Regions from separate parts of the Micromonospora sp. B006 genome, predicted to be linked through region 1. Evidence: riboswitches for the same ligand, from Rfam matches in the RefSeq annotation. Region 1 holds a riboswitch; each other region holds the start of a gene.
What was found. A riboswitch is a leader RNA that binds a small molecule or an ion and turns the genes downstream of it on or off. The one in region 1 is predicted to bind cyclic di-AMP.

Region 1 (6,578 bases):
TCGCCGCGCCCGCGAGCGCCGCCGCGATCAGCAGCGTCCAGGGCAGGGCGGGCCGGCGCCCGGCCAGCGCGTCGAAGGCGAGCGTGGCACGCCGGCGCGCCTCCTCGGCGGCGGTGCCGACCAGGTCGGTGGCGTCGTCGGCGAAGCCGGAGGAGTTGCGGCGGGCGGCGCGGGTGGCGTCGCGCACGCTGTCACCGGCGGAGCCGGCCGCGGAGAGCAGGTGCTGCCACGCCTGGTCGGCGACCCGCTCGGCCTTGCCCCGGCGGTCCAGCAGGTTGGATCCGAACATCGTTCTACCTCCTCGGGTGCCGAAGGCCGGCGGCCACTTCGGACTCCGGTGTCCATCCGGCGCGTCACGGGTTGACTCCCCCGGGCAGTGCCCCGCGGGCGGCGGCGGCAAACCCACAGTGGGGCGCGGGCGGCTACCAGGCTTTCAAACCGGGACGAACCACCCGAACGCGCCGAGAGCGGGGTGTCGGCGCGAGGTGCGCGCGCCCGCTACCCTGGTCGGCGGATCGACGGGTCCGACCGGCCGTACGGCTGGCCGTGGCCCGCGTCGAAGGGGAAACTGGAACCCGGAGGTCCGGATTGGGTGCGCCCAGGTGTGCCCAGTTCGCGAATTGCTCATCCCGGGGGGTGGCGACCGAGCCGTTGGAGGAATACTCTCGGTCGCGGCCCGCGTACTGATGAGGCGCCCGTCAAGGGCGAGTGGAGGTGCTCGCGTGAGCCTGTCGATCGTGAAGTCGGTGCGGCCGGGTGGTGTCGTCCAGATCGCGCCCCGTGGGGAGATCGACGTCGACACCGCGTACGAGGTGCGGGAAGCGATCGCCGAGGTGCTCGCGAAGGGCCGTCCCGCGCGCATCGAGCTGAACATGCGGCTCGTCACGTTCATCGACTCGGTCGGCATCAGCGCCATGGTGGCCGGCTTCCAGACCTGCGAGGTCAGCGGCGTCAAGCTCGTGGTCACCGAGCCGAGCCGGTTCGTGCACCGGCAGCTCTGGGTCACCGGCCTGCTCGGCCTCTTCGGCGCTCCCGAACCGTGGTTCGCCGACGACACCCCCGAGGTGCTGCCCGGCGCCTGAGCGCCCGCTCGCACCCCCTCCGGCCAGGGACCTTCTACCCGTTGCCAGCCCGGCGTCCGTACGGGACGATCGTCGCGACGTACGACGGCGAGGGGGCCCGCTTGCAGAGCAGCGACAGCTTCAGCTACACCGTGCAGGCCCGGTGCGGCCGGGCCGACGCGGTGGCACTGCTGGGTGACCTCAGTCGCCAGGGCGAGCTGCATCCGCTGATCGTCCGGGTCCGGCAACTGCCGGCCCGGCCGGGCGCGCTGGCCAGCTACGCGATCACCGACCGGCTGCAACTGGGCCCGCTGCACTTCCCGGTCACGTACCAAGCGGACGTGCTGGTCGCGAGCGAGGACGAGGTGGTCACGGTGGCCCGGCAGCAGCCGGCGACGACGGTGCGCAACCACACCCGGCTGCGCGACGAGCCCGACGGCACCGTGCGCATCGACGTGGAGATCACGCTGACCGCGCCGGCGCCGCTGTTCGGGTACGCGTTCCGCCAGGCCCGGGCCGCTCACCTGAGCCTGGCGGCCCGTCTCGGCGCGACGCTGGAGGGCCGGCCCGATCCGGCCGGCCCCCCGGGAGCGCGCTAGTACACCGACAGGTGCACGTGGTTGGTGTGGTCGCTGGACGGGTCGCCGTTGCCGCCGCTGTACGCCTTCCACCCGCTGCTGGGCAGCCAGATCTGCTTGAACCAGATCACGTAGAGCACGGCGAGCGGGTCGGCGTTGCGGACGAAGTACGCGGCCAGGTTGTTGCCGTACGTCCGGTCACCGCCGCTGGCCACGCCGCCGAAGCCGTTCTTCTGGGCGGCGAAGTCGCAGGCCCGCCCCTTCGGGTGCTCGCCCGAGCCGCTTGGCCGGTGGCACGAGACGTACCGGGTGAAGCCGGCCGCCTTGGCCTGCTGCAGCGCGTGCAGCGTCCGCGGGGTGATGCAGCCGTTGGCCGGGGTCGGGTCGTTGACGCTGCACGACTCCGCCGGCCACGAGCCGTCCGAGTTGCGCGGCGCCGGCTTCGCGTTCTTGTTGGAGGTGCCCTGGACGCTGCCGCCGCCACCACTGCTGCTGCGTGACGCCCTGTCGTTCGCCACTTCGAGCGCGCGCTCGGCCTGCTCCTTGCGCTTGCCCATCACCGTGACCTGCTTGCGTTGCTCGCGGATCTCGGTGTCGAGCGCGGCCCGGGTGCGGGTGGCCTCGTCGCGGGTGGCGATCAGCTCGCGCACCGTGCGGTCCTCGTGCGCGGCGACCTGTTCCAGGGTGGCGGCCCGGTCCATGAAGCCCGCCGGGCTGTTGCTGTCGAGCAGCGCCGCGGCGGTGCCGAGGCGGCCCGCGCGGTACGCCACTCCGGCGATCTCGCCGACCTTGGCGTCGCGTGCGGCCAGTTCGGCGCCGACCGTCTTGAGCTGGTCGTTCAGCTGCTTCTGGCGGTTCACCGACTGGTTCAGCGCGGCCTTCGCCTCCAGCCAGCCCTTGCTGGCCGCGTCGAGTTGGGCGCGCAGCTCCGGCGTGCCGCCCTCGTCGTCGCCGGGTGCGGCGGCGAGCAGGGCGGTCCGGGGCGCCGCCGAGGCGGGGGAGGCCGGAACGGTCGCGACGCCGAGAGTCAGCGTCGCGACGAACAGGGCCGCCAACCGGGCGGCCGTCCGTCGTACAGGTGCCACTGGGGGCATTCAACACGTCCTTCCGTCAACCGCCGACCGGGTTAGCTGACGGGTTCGGGACGGAAGATCCCTACCGCTGACGCGGATGCACCCCACTTACGTGGTTCCCCGGCTCGCCCCTTCGGGCGATTAGGCGACGGCCACCCCACCTGCGCCGGTGACGCCGGTGGCTGCGGCCGCGACCGAGCCTACCGGCGCGGCCCGGGCGCGGCTCCGACGCGTGGTGCCGCATGGCGGGGCAAAACCGACATTACTGTACAGCAGCCACAGTGATTTAAGTCGGTCCTAATCACCACTCGGTCTTTCCGCACACGCCCGCGGACGCTCCGGGTTCGACCTGCAACGTGGCGTGATCAATGGAGAAGTCCTCGTGCAGCGCGGCCCGCGCGGCGGCAAGCACCCCGCCGGGGTCGACGCCGGGGTCGGTGGTCAGGTGCGCCGAGGCCACCTCCATCCCGGAGGTGAGCGTCCAGACGTGCAGGTCGTGCACCTCGGCCACGCCGGGGACCGCGGCCAGCCGGTCGTGCACGGCGGTCACCTGCAGGTGTTCCGGCGCCGCCTGCACCAGGATGCGCACCGCGGCCCGGCCGAGCCGCCAGGTGCGCGGCAGGATGAACAGGCCGATCCCGACGGCGACCAGGGGGTCCGCCCACCACCAGTCGGTGACCGCGATGACCAGCGCCGCGGCGATCACGCCGAGCGAGCCGAGCAGGTCGCCGAGCACCTCCAGGTACGCGCCGCGCAGGTTGATGCTCTCCTTCGACCCGGCCCGCAGCAGCGCGAAGGCGACGATGTTGGCGAGCAGGCCGAGCACCGCCACCACGAGCATCGGGCCGGCGAGCACCTCCGGCGGCTCGCCGAAGCGGCGTACCGCCTCGACCAGGACGTAGACCGCGACGGCGCCGAGCAGCACGGCGTTGGCGAGCGCGGCGAGCACCTCCAGCCGGTAGAGGCCGAACGTGCGCTGCGGGTCGGTGCCGGCGCGCCGGGTGGCGGTGATCGCCGCGAGGGCCATGCCGATGCCGAGCACGTCGGTGAACATGTGCCCGGCGTCGGAGAGCAGGGCGAGCGAGCCGGTGGTGAAGGCGGCCACCGCCTCGACCACCATCAGGACGGCGAGCAGCGCGAACGCGGCCCATAGGCGGCCCCGGTGGCGGTGTGCCGCGTTGGCCACCGCGCCGCTGTGGTCATGACCTGCGCCCACGCCAACACCCTCCCTGCCGCGTACCGGCCGGGCCCAATGTATGTTCACATCGCTATGTATGCAAGTGAACTGTGGGTGGTGCCGGCGCGGCCCCTCACCCCACCGGGTCGAGCGTGGTGAGGCGCTGGGTCGCCCGGGACAGCGCCACGTAGAGCGTGCGCACGCCCGACCCGGGATCGGCCCGGATCTCGCTCGGCGCCACCAGCACCACACCGTCGTACTCCATGCCCTTGGCCTGGAGGCTGGTCACCACCTGGAGCCGGCCCGCGCCGCGCGCGCCCAGCCAGCCGGCCACCTCGTCCCGGCGCGGCACCGGCGTGATCACGCCCACCGTGCCCTCCACCTGTCCGAGCAGTGCCTCGGCCGCCTCGACGGTGGCCGCCGGCAGCTCGGCGGCGGGCACCACGCGCTCGACCGGCGGCACGCCGGTGGACCGGACCGCGTCGGGCAGCGGCAGATCCGGGTAGAGCCGGCGGATCTCCGCCGCCGCCACCGCGAAGATCTCCGCCGAGTTGCGGTAGTTGGTGGTCAGCTCGTAGCGGTGCCGCTTGCGCCGGCCCAGCGCCTGTTCCCGGGCCCGGTCCAGCTCCTGCGGGTCGCCGGTCCAGGCCGTCTGCGCCGGGTCGCCGACCACGGTCCAGGAGGCCAGCCGTCCGCGCCGGCCCACCATCCGCCACTGCATCGGCGAGACGTCCTGCGCCTCGTCCACCACCACGTGCGCGTAGTCGCGGTAGTCGGCCGGACGCTCCCGGGCCGCCGCCCGGGCGGCGCGCTGCCGATCGGCGTACGTGCTCAGCTCGCGCACGCCACCGGCGAGCTGGTACGGGTCGCGCTTGGGCCGGGCCCGCTGCACCGGCTTGCCCAGCAGCGCGTCCAGCTCGTCCAGCAGCGCGATGTCCGCCACCGTCAGCCCGTCGGTCGCGAGCGTGCGGTACGCCTGCCCGAGCAGCCGGATCTCGGCCGAGGAGAGGATCCCCCCGGCGTAGCGGCGCAGCCGGTCCGGGCGGGCCAGCCAGTCCAGCACGTGCCGCGGGTGCAGCCGTGGCCACCACGCCTTGAGGAACTCGCGGAACTCCGGCCGCTCGATGATCTCGTCCTCGAACGCGGGCTGCTCCGGCAGCCGGCCCACCCGCAGCGTGCGGGCCTGCGCGTAGAGCGCGGCGAGCACCGCGTCGAACGCCGCCCGGCGTACCTCGTTGCGGCGCGCGCCCCGGGCCAGCGTCCGGTCCCGGATCGCGTCCAGCGCGGGACGCTCCAGGCGCAGCAGCTCACCCCGGTACAGCAGGCGCAGTTCGGCCGGGGAGTCCGGCACCGCGTCGCGTACCGCGCGCTCCAGCACCCGGCGCATCCGCAGCGAGCCCTTCACCGCCGCCACGTCCGGCGGGTCGGTCCGGGACGCCGACAGGCCCGGGAACAGCGAGCCGAGCGAGCGAAGCGTGGCGGTCTCCTCGCCGAGCGAGGGCAGCACCGAGGCGATGTACTCGACGAACACGCCGGACGGGCCGACCACCAGGATGCCGCCGCCGGCGTATCGGGCCCGGTCGGAGTAGAGCAGGTACGCGGCCCGGTGCAACGCCACCGCCGTCTTGCCCGTCCCCGGGCCGCCGGAGACGATCGTGACGCCGTTGCCGGGGGAGCGGATCGCCTCGTCCTGCTCGCGCTGGATGGTGGCGACGATGTCGCGCATGCCCCGGCCGGTGGCCCGGGACAGCGTGGCCAGCAGCGCCCCGTCGCCGACCACCGCCATCTCCGGCGGCGCGGCCTCCGGGTCCAGCAGGTCGTCCTCGATCCGGGTGACCTTCTCCGAGGCCGACTGGATCGTGCGCCGGCGCACCACGCCGCGCGGCTCGGCGGGCGTCGCCTGGTAGAACGCGGCGGCGGCCGGGGCCCGCCAGTCCACCACCAGCGTCTCCGCGTCCACACCCCGCACACCCAGGCGGCCGACGTGCAGCACCTGCCCGGTACGCAGGTCCAGCCGCCCGAACACCAGTCCCTCGTGCTCGGCGTCGAGCACGTGCCGGCGCTGGGCGGCGTGGAAGACCATCGCGTCCCGCTCGACCAGCGCGCCGAAGTTGCCGACCCGGGCCAGCTGGTAGCCCTCCCGCTCGGCGTCGGCCGCCGACCGGCGCAGTTCGGCCAGCCTGGCGTACACCCGGTCGAGGTGGCGCTGCTCGGCGGCGATCTCCCGGTCCAGCGTGGTCTGGTCGGTCAACGCGGGCGCTCCTGTGGTCGGACGGCACGACGGGCTGAATGAGGGTACGGGCCCTCGGCAACCGGAGTGCCGGGGCATGCCGTCCGCGTGGCGTACGTCAGTGCCGTTCGTTAGCGGGAGACGCTCAGAGGCGGGTCGTCGGGCGGCTGGTCAGCACCCGGTCCAGCACCCCGGCCACGGCGTCGTTCACCTGGTCCGGGCGCTCCATCATCAGCATGTGACCGGCGCCCGGGCAGACGGTCAGCTCCGTGGTGGGCAGCGCCGCCGCGATCGACTCGGCGCACGGCGGCGGGGTGAGCCGGTCCCGGTCCCCGACCAGCGCGGCGGCCGGCAGCCCGCCGAGCGCGGCGAGCGTCTCCAGCCGGTGCTGCGCCCCGATCGAGGCGCGGAACCCGCCGATCGAGCGCAGCGTGGCGCGGGCCACCGCCGAGGTGACCA
Region 2 (6,578 bases), 1.6 Mb from region 1:
ACCGAGTTCAATGCGGTCAAGGCGGCCTGGGCCGCGGTCAGCGTACCGGCCCAGTCGGGTGAGCCGACCTGCGCCGGCGGCACCCCGACGCCCACGCCGACCGCCACCACCACCCCGCCGTCGGGTGGCTGCTCCGGCAACAAGCTCGCCAACCCCGGCTTCGAGTCGGGCAACGTGAGCTGGACCGCCTCGTCCGGCGTCATCACCACCGACAGCGGCCAGGCGGCGCACGGCGGCTCGTACAAGGCGTGGCTGGACGGGTACGGCTCGTCGCACACCGACACGCTCAGTCAGTCGGTGACGATCCCGGCCGGCTGCCGGGCGACGTTGAGCTTCTGGCTGCACATCGACAGCGCGGAGACGACCACGAGCACCGCGTACGACAAGCTCACCGTCAAGGCCGGCAGCACCACGCTGGCCACCTACTCCAACCTGAACAAGGCCACCGGGTACGTGCAGCGATCCTTCGACGTCTCGTCGCTCGCAGGCACCACGGCGACCATCTCGTTCAGCGGCGTGGAGGACAGCTCTCTGCAGACGTCCTTCGTCGTCGACGACACCGCGGTCACCCTGAGCTGACCGTGGCGTAGCGCGGCCGGTCGTCGTCCTCCCGGCGGCCGGCCGCCTCGTCGTCTCAGGCCGGGCGCCCGGCCCGGGACGAGGTGCCGCGGTCACGATGGATCCGGGCGGCCGCCTCGTGCATCGCGCGGCCGAACAGCTCGGCCTGGTCGCCCATGCTGCCGAGCCGGGCGGCGAGCGCGTCGGCGTCGGCTCGCGCCGACGCGCTGACCTGTGCGTCCAGCTCGGACAGCGCGTCGTTGGCGGCGGCGACGAGGTGTCCGCTGAGGACGTCGAGGGGCTCGCCGGCCAGCTCCGGGTCGATCGTCACGGAATCCAGCCGGCCACCCTGGACGGCGACCGCGCGGACCCGCCCACCGGCCGCAGTGCCCTCGGCGCGCAGCAGGTCGGCCGGTTCGCCGTCGGCGTGCGCCGAGGACCGGGAGCGCATCGAGGTGAGCGCCTGCTGCGTGCGGGTCAGCAGCTCGTCGAGGCTCGCGGCCGCCGAGAACGGGTCGTTGGTCATATCCGCGCTTTCTTCACGTCTTAGCCGATCATCGTGACCCTAACAACCGGCTCCGACGAATCGCGGTCACCGGCCGTCGCGGGCCGTGTCCCGGCGCCGGGAGCAGGCCGGACACCGGCGACACGGCGTGTCGCGGACGGCCGGACGCCCGGCCGGGGCGAACCGGCCGGGCGTCCGGATCAGGTCAGCGCAGAAGCAGCCGCTGACCAGGGAAGATCAGGCCGGGGTCGTCGCCGACCACTGCCCGGTTGCGCTCGTGCAGGGCACGCCAGCCGCCGTCGACGCGCTGCGCCACGGCGATCTCCGACAGCGTGTCCCCGCGCCGGACCACGTACGTCCCGACGCCGGACGCCGGCCGCGGCGCCGCCTTCGTCGCGACCCGTTCCGGCGCGGCCCTGCGCGTGGCGGCCCGCTCCGGGGCGGTCTGCTTCGAGGTGGTCTTCTTCGGGTTCGCCTTCTTCGGCGTGGCCCGCTCGGACCGGGTCGCGGCGGCGCTCGCCGAGCCGCCCTTCCTGCCGCAGACCGGCCACGCGCCGATGCCCTGCCCGCGCAGCACCTTCTCGGCGACGGCGATCTGCTCGGACCGGCTGGCCAGGTCGGCCCGGGCGGCGTACTTCTGCCCGCCGTAGCCGTTCCAGGTGGCGCGGGAGAACTGGAGCCCGCCGTAGTACCCGTTGCCGGTGTTGATCTTCCAGTTGCCGCCTGACTCGCAGCGCGCGACCGCGTCCCAGTTGACGCCGGCGCTGGCCGGAGCGGCCGGGCCGAACAGGGTCGCGGCGCCGACGGCGGTGCCGGCCACCACCGCTCCGAGAGCCGTACGGCGGCTTCGAGCCGAGTATGCAGTTGACATGTGGATTCCTCCACGCCGACGAGGTGAGCTGTCGGGTTCGGGCCGAGGAGCCCGGCCGCCGGTGGCGGCTTCACCCCGAGGTGACGAGGCACCGTGGTACGTGTGGTTCCCCCGCTCCCGCACGACGTCCGGTAACCGCGGCCGGAGGCGGGACTAGGCGTTTCCGGCCTACGGTGTCCACGAATGCGGACGGAACCGACGTTATGGACGATTTGCGACGATCATCCACTTCTTGTGACCCTGTTCACCCGGCCGGGCTACCACCTGTGGAGCTACGGTGGCAGGGCTGAGCAAGATCACGGGAGGGCCGGACGGATGACCGATCACGGACACGAGCTGACCTTCGGCGGCTTCATCACCCCCGCCGCCGGGCAGCCCGACCAGGTGGTGGCGCTGGCCACGCTCTGCGAGCAGGTCGGGCTGGACCTGGTCACGTTCCAGGACCACCCGTACCAGCCGGGCTTCCTGGACACCTGGACGCTGATGTCCTACGTGGCCGCCGCCACCGAACGTATCCGCCTGGCCGGCAACGTGCTCAACCTGCCGCTGCGGCAGCCCGTGGTGCTGGCCCGCAGCGTGGCCAGCCTGGACCTGCTCACCGGCGGGCGGGTCGAGCTGGGGCTCGGCGCGGGCGCGTTCTGGGACGCGATCGAGGCGACGGGCGGGCGGCGCCTGTCCCCCGGCGCGGCAGTCGAGGCCCTGGACGAGGCGATCCGGGTGATCCGCGAGGTCTGGGACATCGACCGGCGCGGCATGATCCGGGTCGACGGCGAGCACTACCGGGTGGTCGGCGCCAAGCGTGGCCCGGCGCCCGCGCATCAGGTGGGCATCTGGGTCGGCGCGTACAAGCCGCGCATGCTCCGCCTTGTCGGCCGCGCCGCCGACGGCTGGCTGCCCTCCCTGTCCTACCTGCCCAAGGGGCCCGACGAGCTGCCCGCCCTGAACGCGCTCGTCGACGAGGGCGCTCAGGCCGCCGGGCGCGACCCGGCCGAGATCCGCCGCATGCTCAACGTGAACGGCACGTTCGCCCGCTCGTCGGCCGGCTTCCTGGCCGGTCCGCCGGAGCAGTGGGTCGAGGAGTTGGCCGGGCTCACGCTGGAGCACGGCGTCACCACGTTCATCCTCGGCAGCGACGAGCCCCGCGCGATCCAGATCTTCGCCCAGGAGGTCGCGCCCGCGGTGCGGGAGCTGGTCGCCGCCGAGCGCACCGCGCCGGGCAGCGGCGCCCGCGCGGTCGCCGACGAGACGGCCGCCACCGGCGGGCCGGCCACGCTGGCGGTCACTCCCACCCCAGACCCGGGGGTACGCCTGAGCGCGCGCCGCCCCTGGGACGAGTCGACCCGGCCGACCGCCCCGCCGCCACCGGCCGGACAGGTCTACCCGGCCCGGGGACAGGCCGCCGGGCAGCACCTGGTGGACGTGCACGACCATCTGCGCCAGGAGCTGGCCCAGGTGCGCGACCTGCTGGAACAGGTCAAGCGAGGCACTGTCTCGCCGGGCCGGGCGCGTGCCGCGCTGAACGAGATGACCATGCGGCAGAACAACTGGACGCTCGGGGCGTACTGCGCGGCGTACTGCACCATGGTCACCCAGCACCACGGGCTGGAGGACGCCTCGATCTTCCCGCACCTGCGCCGCTCCGAGGCAGGGCTGGCGGCCGTGCTGGACCGCCTCGAGGAGGAGCACGTGGTGATCCACGGCGTGGTGGAGAGCGTCGACCGGGCGCTCGTGGAGCTGGTCCGGCGGCCCGGCGACTTCACGCAGCTCCAGGAGGCGGTGGACCTGCTCACCGACACGCTGCTGTCGCACCTGTCGTACGAGGAGCACCAGATCGTCGAGCCGCTGGCCCGGCACGGTTTCTTCCCCGGCCAGCTGTGAGGTAGCTGACTTCTGATTTCCTAAGTCAGGGGGTACCGTCGACGCCATGACGGACCTCCTCGCGCAGCGTGACTCCTGGTCCACCGCCAACTGCTCGATCGCCCGGGCGCTGGAGGTGGTCGGCAACCGCACCACGCTGCTCCTGCTGCGGGAGGCGTCGTTCGGCACCCGCCGCTTCGACGACTTCGCCCGGCGGGTCGGCATCAGCGAGCCCGTCGCCGCCGCACGCCTCAAGCAGCTCGTCGCCGACGGGCTGCTCGACCGGCGCCCCTACCGCGAGCCCGGGCAGCGCACCCGCGACGAGTACGTGCTCACATCCAAGGGCAGCGATCTCATCCCGGTGCTCGTCGCGCTGCGGCAGTGGGGCGACACGTACGCCGCCGACGAGGCGGGCCCCGCGGTCCGGGTGGCCCACGACGAGTGCGGCGCTGCCGTGCACGCCCGGCTGCGCTGCGACGCCGGGCACGACGTACCGCCCGGCGAGCTGGCCGTGCTGCCCGGTCCGGGCCTGCTGTCCGCCTGACCCCCCTTCCTCACCACCTCTCGGAGCGAGACATGAAGATCGCTGGAAGCACCGCCCTGGTCACCGGCGCCAACCGTGGCTTCGGCCGGCACCTGGCCGCCGAACTCGTCGCGCGCGGCGCCACCGTCTGGGCCGGCGCGCGCAACCCGGACACCGTGAACCTGCCCGGCGTCACCCCGGTACGCCTCGACATCACCGACCCCGCGTCGGCGGCCGCCGCCGCCGAGCGGGCCGGGGACGTGACGCTGCTCGTCAACAACGCCGGCGTGAGCACCGGCGCCAACCTGCTCGACGGGGACCTCGCGCAGATCCGGCTGGAGCTGGAGACGCACTACCTCGGCACGCTGTCGGTGGTACGCGCGTTCGCGCCCCGGATCACGGCGAACGGCGGCGGGACGATCCTGAACGTCCTGTCCGCGCTGTCCTGGCTCACCTTCCCCGGGGTCGGCGCGTACGGCGCGGCCAAGGCCGCCGAATGGTCGATGACCAACGCGCTCCGCCTGGAGCTGGCCGACCGTGGCGTCCGCGTCGCAGGGCTGCACGTGGGCTACATGGACACCGAGATGGCCGCCGCCGTACCCGGCCCGAAGGCCGACCCGGCGGAGGTCGCCCGGCTCGCTGTCGACGGCATCGAGGCCGACAGCTACGAGATCCTGGCCGACGACGTGGCCCGCCGGGTCCAGGCCGGCCTGTCCGGCGGAGTGGCCGCGCTCTATCCCGCGCTCCCCTGATCCGCCGCTCCGCCTCGCCGAGGTGGCGGCGTCACCTCGGCGAGACGGCCCCGATCACGCTCGGCGCGCCCACCAGCCACGGATGTTCGGCATCCGCACGGCTGCTGCCCGGCGCGCGCATCGACCTCGGTCCGGTCGGCTGCCAACGGCGGCCGCTTCGGCACAGCCGATCAGCGCCCCCCGACACGAACCCGGCACCCGCCGCACCCAGCTCCACCAGATCCGCCCCGGCCCGCAACCATCGACGAGGGCCTGTAGAACCACCCCACCGGGCCGCTCACTCACCGAGAGTTCCCGACGTCCCTCCATCCGGGACCGATCTTCCCCACTCTGGGACACCCATCGTGGTCCACTCAAGTTCGGCGAGGTGGCGGCGTCAGAGGCGGTCGGATGCCGCCACTTCGGCGTAATGGAGTCGATCAAGCAGCAGCCACGACAACCGCCCGGGCACACTCGATCAACAGCCTTCGACAAGACCCGCCATCAGCCGGCGCCCGCCAAGCGGTGCTCCGTCAGATCCGCCCGATCCACACCTGCGCACCTGGGCCGCCCCGCCGACGCGGGCGCCCGCAAGACCATCTCCACCAGGGCGCTCACTCACCCATAGCCCCTGACATCCCTGCAGGTGGGATCGATCTTCCCCACCCTGAGACACCCCAGCGTGATCAACACCAGCTCGCCGAGGTGGTGGGGTCAGGGCCCGTCCGATACCACCACTTCGGCGGGCTGGAGTGGATCAAGCAGCAGCCAGCCTCCCGCACGAGCCCGGCGAAGGACTGACCCGACAACCGCCCGCATCGACTTCCCGAGGCTTGATCGACACCAGCTCGCCGAGGTGGAGGCATCGGAGGCACCCCGATACCGCCACCTCGGCGTAACGGAGTCGATCAAGCCAGCCAGGTCGGGTCGAGTCGGACGAGCCGAGCCGGGCCGGGCCAGGCCGGGCCGGGCCGGGCCAGGCCGGGCCGGGCCAGGCCGGGCCAGGCCAGGTTGGGCCAGGCCGGGCCGAGCCAGGTCGGGCCGGGCCGAGCCGAGCCAGGTCGGGCCGGGCCGAGCCGAGCCAGGTCGGGCCGGGCTAGCCGGGCCGGGCTAGCCGGGTCGGGTCGGGCGGGGCTAGAGGCCGCGGGCCAAGCGGTCGGCCAGGATGCGGGTGAACCGGGCCGGGTCGGCCAGCTCGCCGCCCTCGGCCAGCAACGCCATGCCGTACAGCAGCTCGGCGGTCTCGGTCAGCGCGGCCGTGTCGCCGACCTCGCCGTGCGCCTTGCGCAGCCCGGTGACCAGCGGGTGGGCCGGGTTCAGCTCCAGGATCCGCTTGACCTGGGGCACCTCCTGGCCCATCGCCCGGTACATCTTCTCCAGCGTCGGCGTCATGTCGTGCGCGTCGCCCACGACGCAGGCCGGTGACGTGGTCAGCCGGGTGGACAGGCGCACCTCCTTGACGCTGTCGGCGAGCGCGCCGCCGAGGAACGTGAGCAAATCGGCGTACTCCTGCCGTTCGGCCTCGGCCTTCTC
Region 3 (6,578 bases), 3.0 Mb from region 1:
CCCGCTCCGAGGCGCGCCCCGGTGACCTGGTGTTCTTCGGCTCCGATCTGCATCACGTCGGGCTCTATCTCGGCAACGGGGTGATGGTGCACGCGCCCCGGACAGGCAAACCGGTCCAGGTGTCGAGCATCAACACCCAGCCGCTCGCCGGCTTCGTCCGGGTCACCTGACCTCGGTCACACGAAAAGGCCCCCGGTCCCTGCGGACCGGGGGCCTTCGCGTTCTGGTGGAGAGGTCAGCGCGGCGCGCCGACCGGGGACGGCAGGATCAGCACGTCGTCCAGGTTCACGAACATGATCCGGTGGCCGAACTGGACCTGCACGTAGCGGTTCTCGCCGCGTACCACGGTCCGGTCACCCGGGGCGGAACCGTCGAACGAGACCGCCCGGTAGTACTCGCCGGGCAGCACCCCGCCCACCGCGTACCGCTGGCCGGCGGCGAACGTGTACTGCAGCGGCGAGATGGTCTGGTACGGGATGGTGTCCGGGTAGGCGGCCTGCTCCGGGTAGGCGCGGCCGTACACCGGGATGGTGGCCTTGCCGGGCCGCGGGGTCACCACGAAGCCGGTGGCCCACTTGGCGGTGGGCGCGGAGGCCGGGTTGAGGAACCACGCCTTCTGGCCGAGGTACCAGATCGCGGTCCAGTCGCCCTGCCGGCCGGCGAGCGCGTACGTCTGGCCGGCGGAGGCGCGGGCGCCGTGGTCGGAGATGTACATCGTGTCCGGCGTGCCGTCCGGGCGCAGCCCGAGGTCGTTGACGAGCGGGGCGTCCAGGCTCGGCGCGGTCCGCAGGACCACCGCCGAGGAACCGCGCGACGGGCACGGCTCGGCCGGCGGCCGGGGCGTCGGGACGCCGGGCGGCTGCTGGTTGCAGCCGGTGAACGCGGGCCGGTTGGTGGCGAAGTCCGGGTCGATGGTGACCAGGCCGGTCTTCGCCGTGCCGGTGCCGCGGAACGGTGCCTTCATCAGGTCGTAGTAGTGCGACCAGTCCCAGTAGGGCCCCGGGTCCCAGTGCATGCCGCCCACGTTGGCGGCGGTGATGCCGGGCACGTTGTCGTGGCCGATGATGTGGTGCCGGTCCATCGGGATGCCGAACTTCAGCGCCAGGTGGCGGACCAGCTTGGCGGAGGTGCGGTACATCGCCTCGGTGTACCAGGTGCCCTGGCCGGCGAAGCCCTCGTGCTCCAGGCCGATGGACTTGGCGTTGACGTACCAGTTGCCGGCGTGCCAGCCGACGTCCTTGGTCTTGATGTGCTGGGCGATGTAGCCGTCCACCGAGCGCAGCGTGTAGTGCCAGCCCAGGTAGTCGGCCCGCTTCACCAGGTCGACGCTCGGGCCGAAGTAGCCCTCGGTGTCGTGGATGACGATGTACTCGATCTTCTGCTGCTTCGGCCGGTCGCCCAGGTCGTGGTTGCCGTAGTCGCCCGGGTCGTCGCTGAGCTGCTCGTAGGGGGCGGGAATCCACTCGCAGGCCAGCCGGACCGGGCACTCCAGCCCGTCCGGCCGCTCGGCGTTGCGCAGGCCGAGCCGGGCCAGCCGGGAACGGTCCGGCTTCGCGGCGGTGGCGGCGAGCGTGACCCGCTGGCCGTCGTCGGTGGTCCGGGTGGCGCCCTGGCCGAGCTGGTCGTAGACCTCGTCGGCGAAGGCCGCCGCCGCGTCGGCGGTGTCCGCGCCGGAGTACCGGGCCACCGCGGCGTACCAGGCCGCCGGGTCGGTGCCGGCGCCGACCGGCCCGCCCAGTGCCTTCTGGTACGACGCCAGCAGCGCCGCGCCACCGCGGATGTTCGCGGCCGGGTCGGTGCGCAGCGTGCCCGCGTCGAGTCCGGTGAGCGCGGCGGCGGCGTCGAGCGTCTGGAGCGAGGCGCTCGGCAACGGGGTCTCCCGCGTCGGCGCGGCGGCCGTGGCCGGGTCGAGCTTGAGCGGGCGGGCGTCGTCGCCGCGCGGGTCCTCGTCCTCGTCGACGTGGGCGCTGCCCGGCATGGCGAGGATGTGCGCGGCGTCGGTCAGGTGCATCGGGCCGTAGCCGCCGCTGGTGCTGGGCTGCCCGGTGTGGGTGTCCCAGCGGGACTCCAGATAGGAGACGCCGAGCAGCACGTTCTGCGGTACGCCGTACTCTGCCGCGGCGGCGGCGTATTGTTGTTGCCGGTCGCTCGCGGGCGTGGACGTGTCCGGCGCGGCGGTCACGGGGCCGGTCGTCGCCAGCACGGTGGCTGTGGCCACGGCGGCGGCGAGCAGTATCCGTCTGCCCGACGGCAGGGCGGAGAGATGCATCGAACCTCCTGGACAGGGATGGGGGTCACTGCATTCCCACCCTCACTCCGCACACCCGTGATGGTCAATACCTTTCCAGTGAGTAATCAGCAGTGAAAGAAAATTTCACCTCCGCGCGGAGTGGGGCATCGCATCGCGTACGGAGTGTCACGGCGCTGGAAGTTGCGGATCGATAACGGTGGTCCCTACTCTGGTGAATCGTCGGCCGCACGTCTCACCGTCCAACCCGGTCGGTGACGGTTCGACACCGCCGAGTCGCCTCCGGGCGAGCCGGGGAACCAGGTACCTGGGGTGAATCCGCAGCGCTGCTGCGGTAGGGCGGCTCCCTTCCCGCCCGAATCCGTCAGCTAACCCGGTAGGCGGTACGGAAGAAGGAGTACGGACGCCCGGTGGCACTCCATGCCCCGCGGCCGTCGTCGGGCCGGTCCACCGACCGGTCCAGCCTCGCGCCGCGTTCCCGCTGGTCCCGCTTCACCACAGCCCTCGCCGCGCTGGTCGGCACCGCCGTCGTTCTGACCGGCGGCGCCACGGCGGCACACGCCGAACCCTCGGTCGCCGAGATCGAGGCCCAGATCGACCGCGACTGGAACAAGCTCGAACCGGTCATCGAACAGGTGAACGCCGTACGCGAGCAGCTCGCCGCGCGGCGCAAGCAGGCCGACGCGCTCGGCCGCCAGATCGCACCCCTCCAGGCCCGGGTGGACGCCGCCCTCGGCCAGGTCGGCGGCCTCGCCGCCGACGCCTACAAGGGCGACAATCTCTCCACAGTCAACGTGCTGCTCGGCAGCCGCTCGCCCGGTGACCTGGTCAACGGCCTGGAACTGCTCGACCGCTTCGCGCACCGGCAGCACGAGCAGGTGCGTTCCGTCGCCGCGCTGCGCGACGAGCTGGCGGCGAAGAAGAAGCCGCTGGACGAGATGATCGCCGGGCTGGCGCGCACCGAGGCCCAGCTCGCGGCGAAGAAGAAGCAGATCGACGCCGAGATCGCCAAGCTGCAGAAGCTGCGGCTCAAGGTGTACGGCAAGGGTGGCGGCGGCCCGCTGCGCCCGGCGCCCTGCCCGGCCGGCTACCCCGGCGGCCCGGCCGGAGCGGCGGTGAAGTTCGCCTGCGCCCAGATCGGCAAGATCTACGTCTGGGGCGCCGCCGGCCCGGACCACTTCGACTGCTCGGGCCTCACCCTGGCGGCCTGGGCCAAGGGCGGAGTCTCGCTGCCGCACAACGCGCGCCAGCAGCACGCCGTGACGAAACGGATCAGCCGCGCCGACCTGCGCGCCGGTGACCTCGTCTTCTACTACAGCGACCTGCACCACGTGGCGATGTACGTGGGCGACGGCTGGGTGGTGCACGCCTCCCAGTCCGGCAAGCCCATCACGATGAAGCGGGTCGACGACGGCGACATCAACAGCTACGGCCGCGTGTAAGGAAGGGTCCCCTCTTAACGCCTCCGGTAGAGGAGGGGGCCCCTATTAACAACTGCGGTCGGCGTCAGCGCGTCGGCCAGGTGCGCCAGCTCTGCCAGGACCGGCTCGGCGTCGGGCCGCGCTGCCCCTGGTAACGCGAGCCGTAGACGGCCGAGCCGTACGGGTGCTCGGCCGGCGAGGAGAGCCGGAAGATGCAGAGCTGGCCGATCTTCATGCCGGGCCAGAGCGTGATCGGCAGGTTCGCCACGTTCGACAGCTCCAGCGTGACGTGACCGGAGAAGCCCGGGTCGATGAAGCCGGCGGTCGAGTGGGTCAGTAGACCCAGCCGGCCCAGGCTCGACTTGCCCTCCAGCCGGCCGGCGAGCTGGTCGCCCAGCGAGATCACCTCGAGCGTGGAGGCGAGCACGAACTCGCCCGGGTGCAGCACGAACGGCTGCCCCTCCGGCACCTCCACCATCGAGGTCAGGTCGTCCTGCTGTACCGACGGATCGATGTGTGTGTAGAGATGGTTGTTGAACACCCGGAACAGCCGGTCCAGGCGTACGTCGATGCTCGACGGCTGCACCAACGTGGGCTCGAAGGGCTCCAGCGCAAGCGTGCCGGCCTTGATCTCGGAGACCAGGTCGCGGTCGGAGAGCAGCATCGGAACACCATAGCGACCGGTATGGGTGACCTGCGTGTCGCACTACATCTTCGTACACGTGTTCGATAGGATGTCCGCATGGCTTCCTGGTCCGAATTCGCCGCCGACGAGCCCCGCCTCGCCGACGAGATCCGCCTCCTGATGCAGCAGTACGGGCCGGGCTTCGGCTACCTCGCCACGGTCCGCGCCGACGGCGGCCCCCGCGTCCACCCGGTTTCCCCGGTGATCACCGACGACGGCCTCTGGTGCTTCGTCATCGACTCGCCGAAGCGCCGCGACCTCGAACGCGACGGCCGCTACGCGCTGCACTCGTTCCCGCCGGAGGAGAGCGACGACGAGGCGTACATCGCGGGGCGCGCGCGGCCGGTGACCGACCCGGCCACAGTGGCCCACCTGGCCCGGATCGCGCGGGCGTCGCCGCAGGGTGACTGGCGGCTGTTCGAGTTCACTGTCGAGGCGGCGATGCTGACCCGGCGCGACCCGGTGGCCCAGCCCGGCGCCGCCCCGCCGCAGGTGCGGGTGTGGCTCGACCCGCTCGGTGCCGAACCGGCCCGGCGTGAGCCGGTAGCCGCCGAGGGCCGGCGCGGGCGGCACGGCTTCGACACCCGCCGCCCGGCCGCCTGACCAGAGCCCCGAAACGAGCGGTGCCGGCCCGTCCGAGGACAGGGCCGGCACCGGTACGTGGTGCGAGAAGGTCAGGCTGCGCGGTAGGCGTTCCACGCGGTGAGCATGCGGCTCGCCTGTCCGGCGGTGAACTGGTACATGCAGGAGTCGTACGTGTAGTCCATGAAGTTGGTGATCGGGTCCTTGCCGGTGGCCGAGCAGGTGTCACGGCCGGTAGGGCACTGGTACGCCGGGGACGCCTCGGCCGGGGTGTCGGAGACGCTGTCACCGGAGCCGGAGCAGCCGCCCTGGAAGGTGTGGTAGAGGTTCAGCCAGTGGCCGACCTCGTGCGTGCCGGTGTCGCCCTGGTTGTAGTTGGTCGACGTGCCGCCGGGCAGCGACTCGCTGAGCACCACCACGCCGTCCATCTTGTCCAGCGTCCGCTTCGGGAACGTGGCCCAGCCCAGCAGGCTGTCGCTCAGCTCGCCGAGGTAGATGTTCAGCGTGTTCTTGCCGCCCTCACGCAGCGAGGTCTTCATCGAGCGCTCGGCGGAGGAGCCCTGCACGATCGGGTACCACGACGGGTTCGTCACCCGGTTGATCTTCGTGAGCTGGAACCCGAAGGCGGTGGCGGCGCCGCCGGTCGAGCCCGCGTACGACTGGTTCAGCACGGTGATCTGCTGGTTGATCATCGAGTCCGGGATGTTGCCGCCGGCCCGGGTGCTGTTCTCCTGGATGACGTGCACGACGACCGGGATCGTCACGGTGGCCAGCGGGGTGACGGCGCCGGCCCGGAAGTTGGCCCGCTCGCGCTGCGCCGCGGCGAGGTCGGCTTCCCGGTCCTGGACCTGCCTGGCGGTCAGGTGGTTGGGGTCGAGCTTGGCGTTGCCGCCCTTCGCGACGCGGGCGTTCGAGTGCTCGTCGGCGTGGGCGTCAGCAGGCTCGGCGCAGACGCCGGCCGGGGCGGCCGAGAAGGCCGAAGCAGCGGGGACGACGCCGACGGCGGCGGTGCTGAGCAGCAGCGCGAGGGTCGACGTCGCGACACCGGCGGTACGCCGGGTCAGCAGGTTGGGACGCAGTCCCATGGGCCCACCTCTTTCTGACGGCGTGCCAGGGGGTGTGTCACGCCGGTGCGGAAACGTGGGGCAGACGTTACATCTCATCGATGCATTTGAGAACGCCCATATGTTGCCGACGTGCAACTTCGCGCTCGGCGACCTCGGCGCGTGCTTGATCCACTCCAGTTCGGGGAGGTGGCGGGGTCAACCGCCCGCCGATGCCGCCACCTCGGCGAGGTGGCGCGCGTACCTGACTGCACGGGGGTGGTGACCTTCAGGTAGAGTGGTGCCGCCTGCGGGTGTAGTTCAATGGCAGAACATCAGCTTCCCAAGCTGACAGTGCGGGTTCGATTCCCGTCACCCGCTCCAGCGTGAGGCCCCAGCTCAGGACAGGTTTCCTGGCTGGGGCCTCAGTCGTTACTGCCGCTTCTTGTTGTGGCCGTGCCCGCTACCCCAGTGCTGCTGCAAGGTCGGCGGCGTTGTCGAACGCGGGTGCCGCCCTTTCGGATTCGTCTTCCGTGAGCGTGACGGACTGGGCGCGGGCCAGCATCTCGGCCGCAGTCTTCGGATCGTGCAGCACCATC

Region 2: linked by a shared signal. The riboswitch ahead of MicB006_RS12040 (transglycosylase family protein) and the one ahead of MicB006_RS18550 (hypothetical protein) in region 1 are both predicted to bind cyclic di-AMP.
Region 3: linked by a shared signal. The riboswitch ahead of MicB006_RS00515 (NlpC/P60 family protein) and the one ahead of MicB006_RS18550 (hypothetical protein) in region 1 are both predicted to bind cyclic di-AMP.

The regions. Positions count from the first base shown of each region.
Region 1 is NZ_CP030865.1:4,161,691-4,168,268, reverse strand. Features, by position in the region: gene MicB006_RS18565 (hypothetical protein) at 1-289, opposite strand, end outside; gene MicB006_RS18560 (STAS domain-containing protein) at 723-1,082, shown strand; gene MicB006_RS18555 (SRPBCC family protein) at 1,124-1,660, shown strand; gene MicB006_RS18550 (hypothetical protein) at 1,657-2,733, opposite strand; cyclic di-AMP (ydaO/yuaA leader) riboswitch at 2,739-2,870, opposite strand; gene MicB006_RS18545 (cation diffusion facilitator family transporter) at 3,014-3,928, opposite strand; gene MicB006_RS18540 (UvrD-helicase domain-containing protein) at 4,023-6,140, opposite strand; gene MicB006_RS18535 (alpha/beta fold hydrolase) at 6,265-6,578, opposite strand, start outside.
Region 2 is NZ_CP030865.1:2,516,451-2,523,028, forward strand. Features, by position in the region: gene MicB006_RS12030 (M4 family metallopeptidase) at 1-579, shown strand, start outside; gene MicB006_RS12035 (YbaB/EbfC family nucleoid-associated protein) at 635-1,084, opposite strand; gene MicB006_RS12040 (transglycosylase family protein) at 1,269-1,934, opposite strand; cyclic di-AMP (ydaO/yuaA leader) riboswitch at 1,933-2,104, opposite strand; gene MicB006_RS12045 (LLM class flavin-dependent oxidoreductase) at 2,250-3,812, shown strand; gene MicB006_RS12050 (helix-turn-helix domain-containing protein) at 3,859-4,335, shown strand; gene MicB006_RS12055 (SDR family oxidoreductase) at 4,368-5,066, shown strand; gene htpG (molecular chaperone HtpG) at 6,180-6,578, opposite strand, start outside.
Region 3 is NZ_CP030865.1:103,204-109,781, forward strand. Features, by position in the region: gene MicB006_RS00505 (C40 family peptidase) at 1-170, shown strand, start outside; gene MicB006_RS00510 (N-acetylmuramoyl-L-alanine amidase) at 236-2,269, opposite strand; cyclic di-AMP (ydaO/yuaA leader) riboswitch at 2,508-2,645, shown strand; gene MicB006_RS00515 (NlpC/P60 family protein) at 2,659-3,690, shown strand; gene dcd (dCTP deaminase) at 3,755-4,333, opposite strand; gene MicB006_RS00525 (pyridoxamine 5'-phosphate oxidase family protein) at 4,412-4,957, shown strand; gene MicB006_RS00530 (zinc metalloprotease) at 5,029-6,021, opposite strand; tRNA gene MicB006_RS00535 (tRNA-Gly) at 6,290-6,363, shown strand; gene MicB006_RS00540 (VOC family protein) at 6,443-6,578, opposite strand, start outside.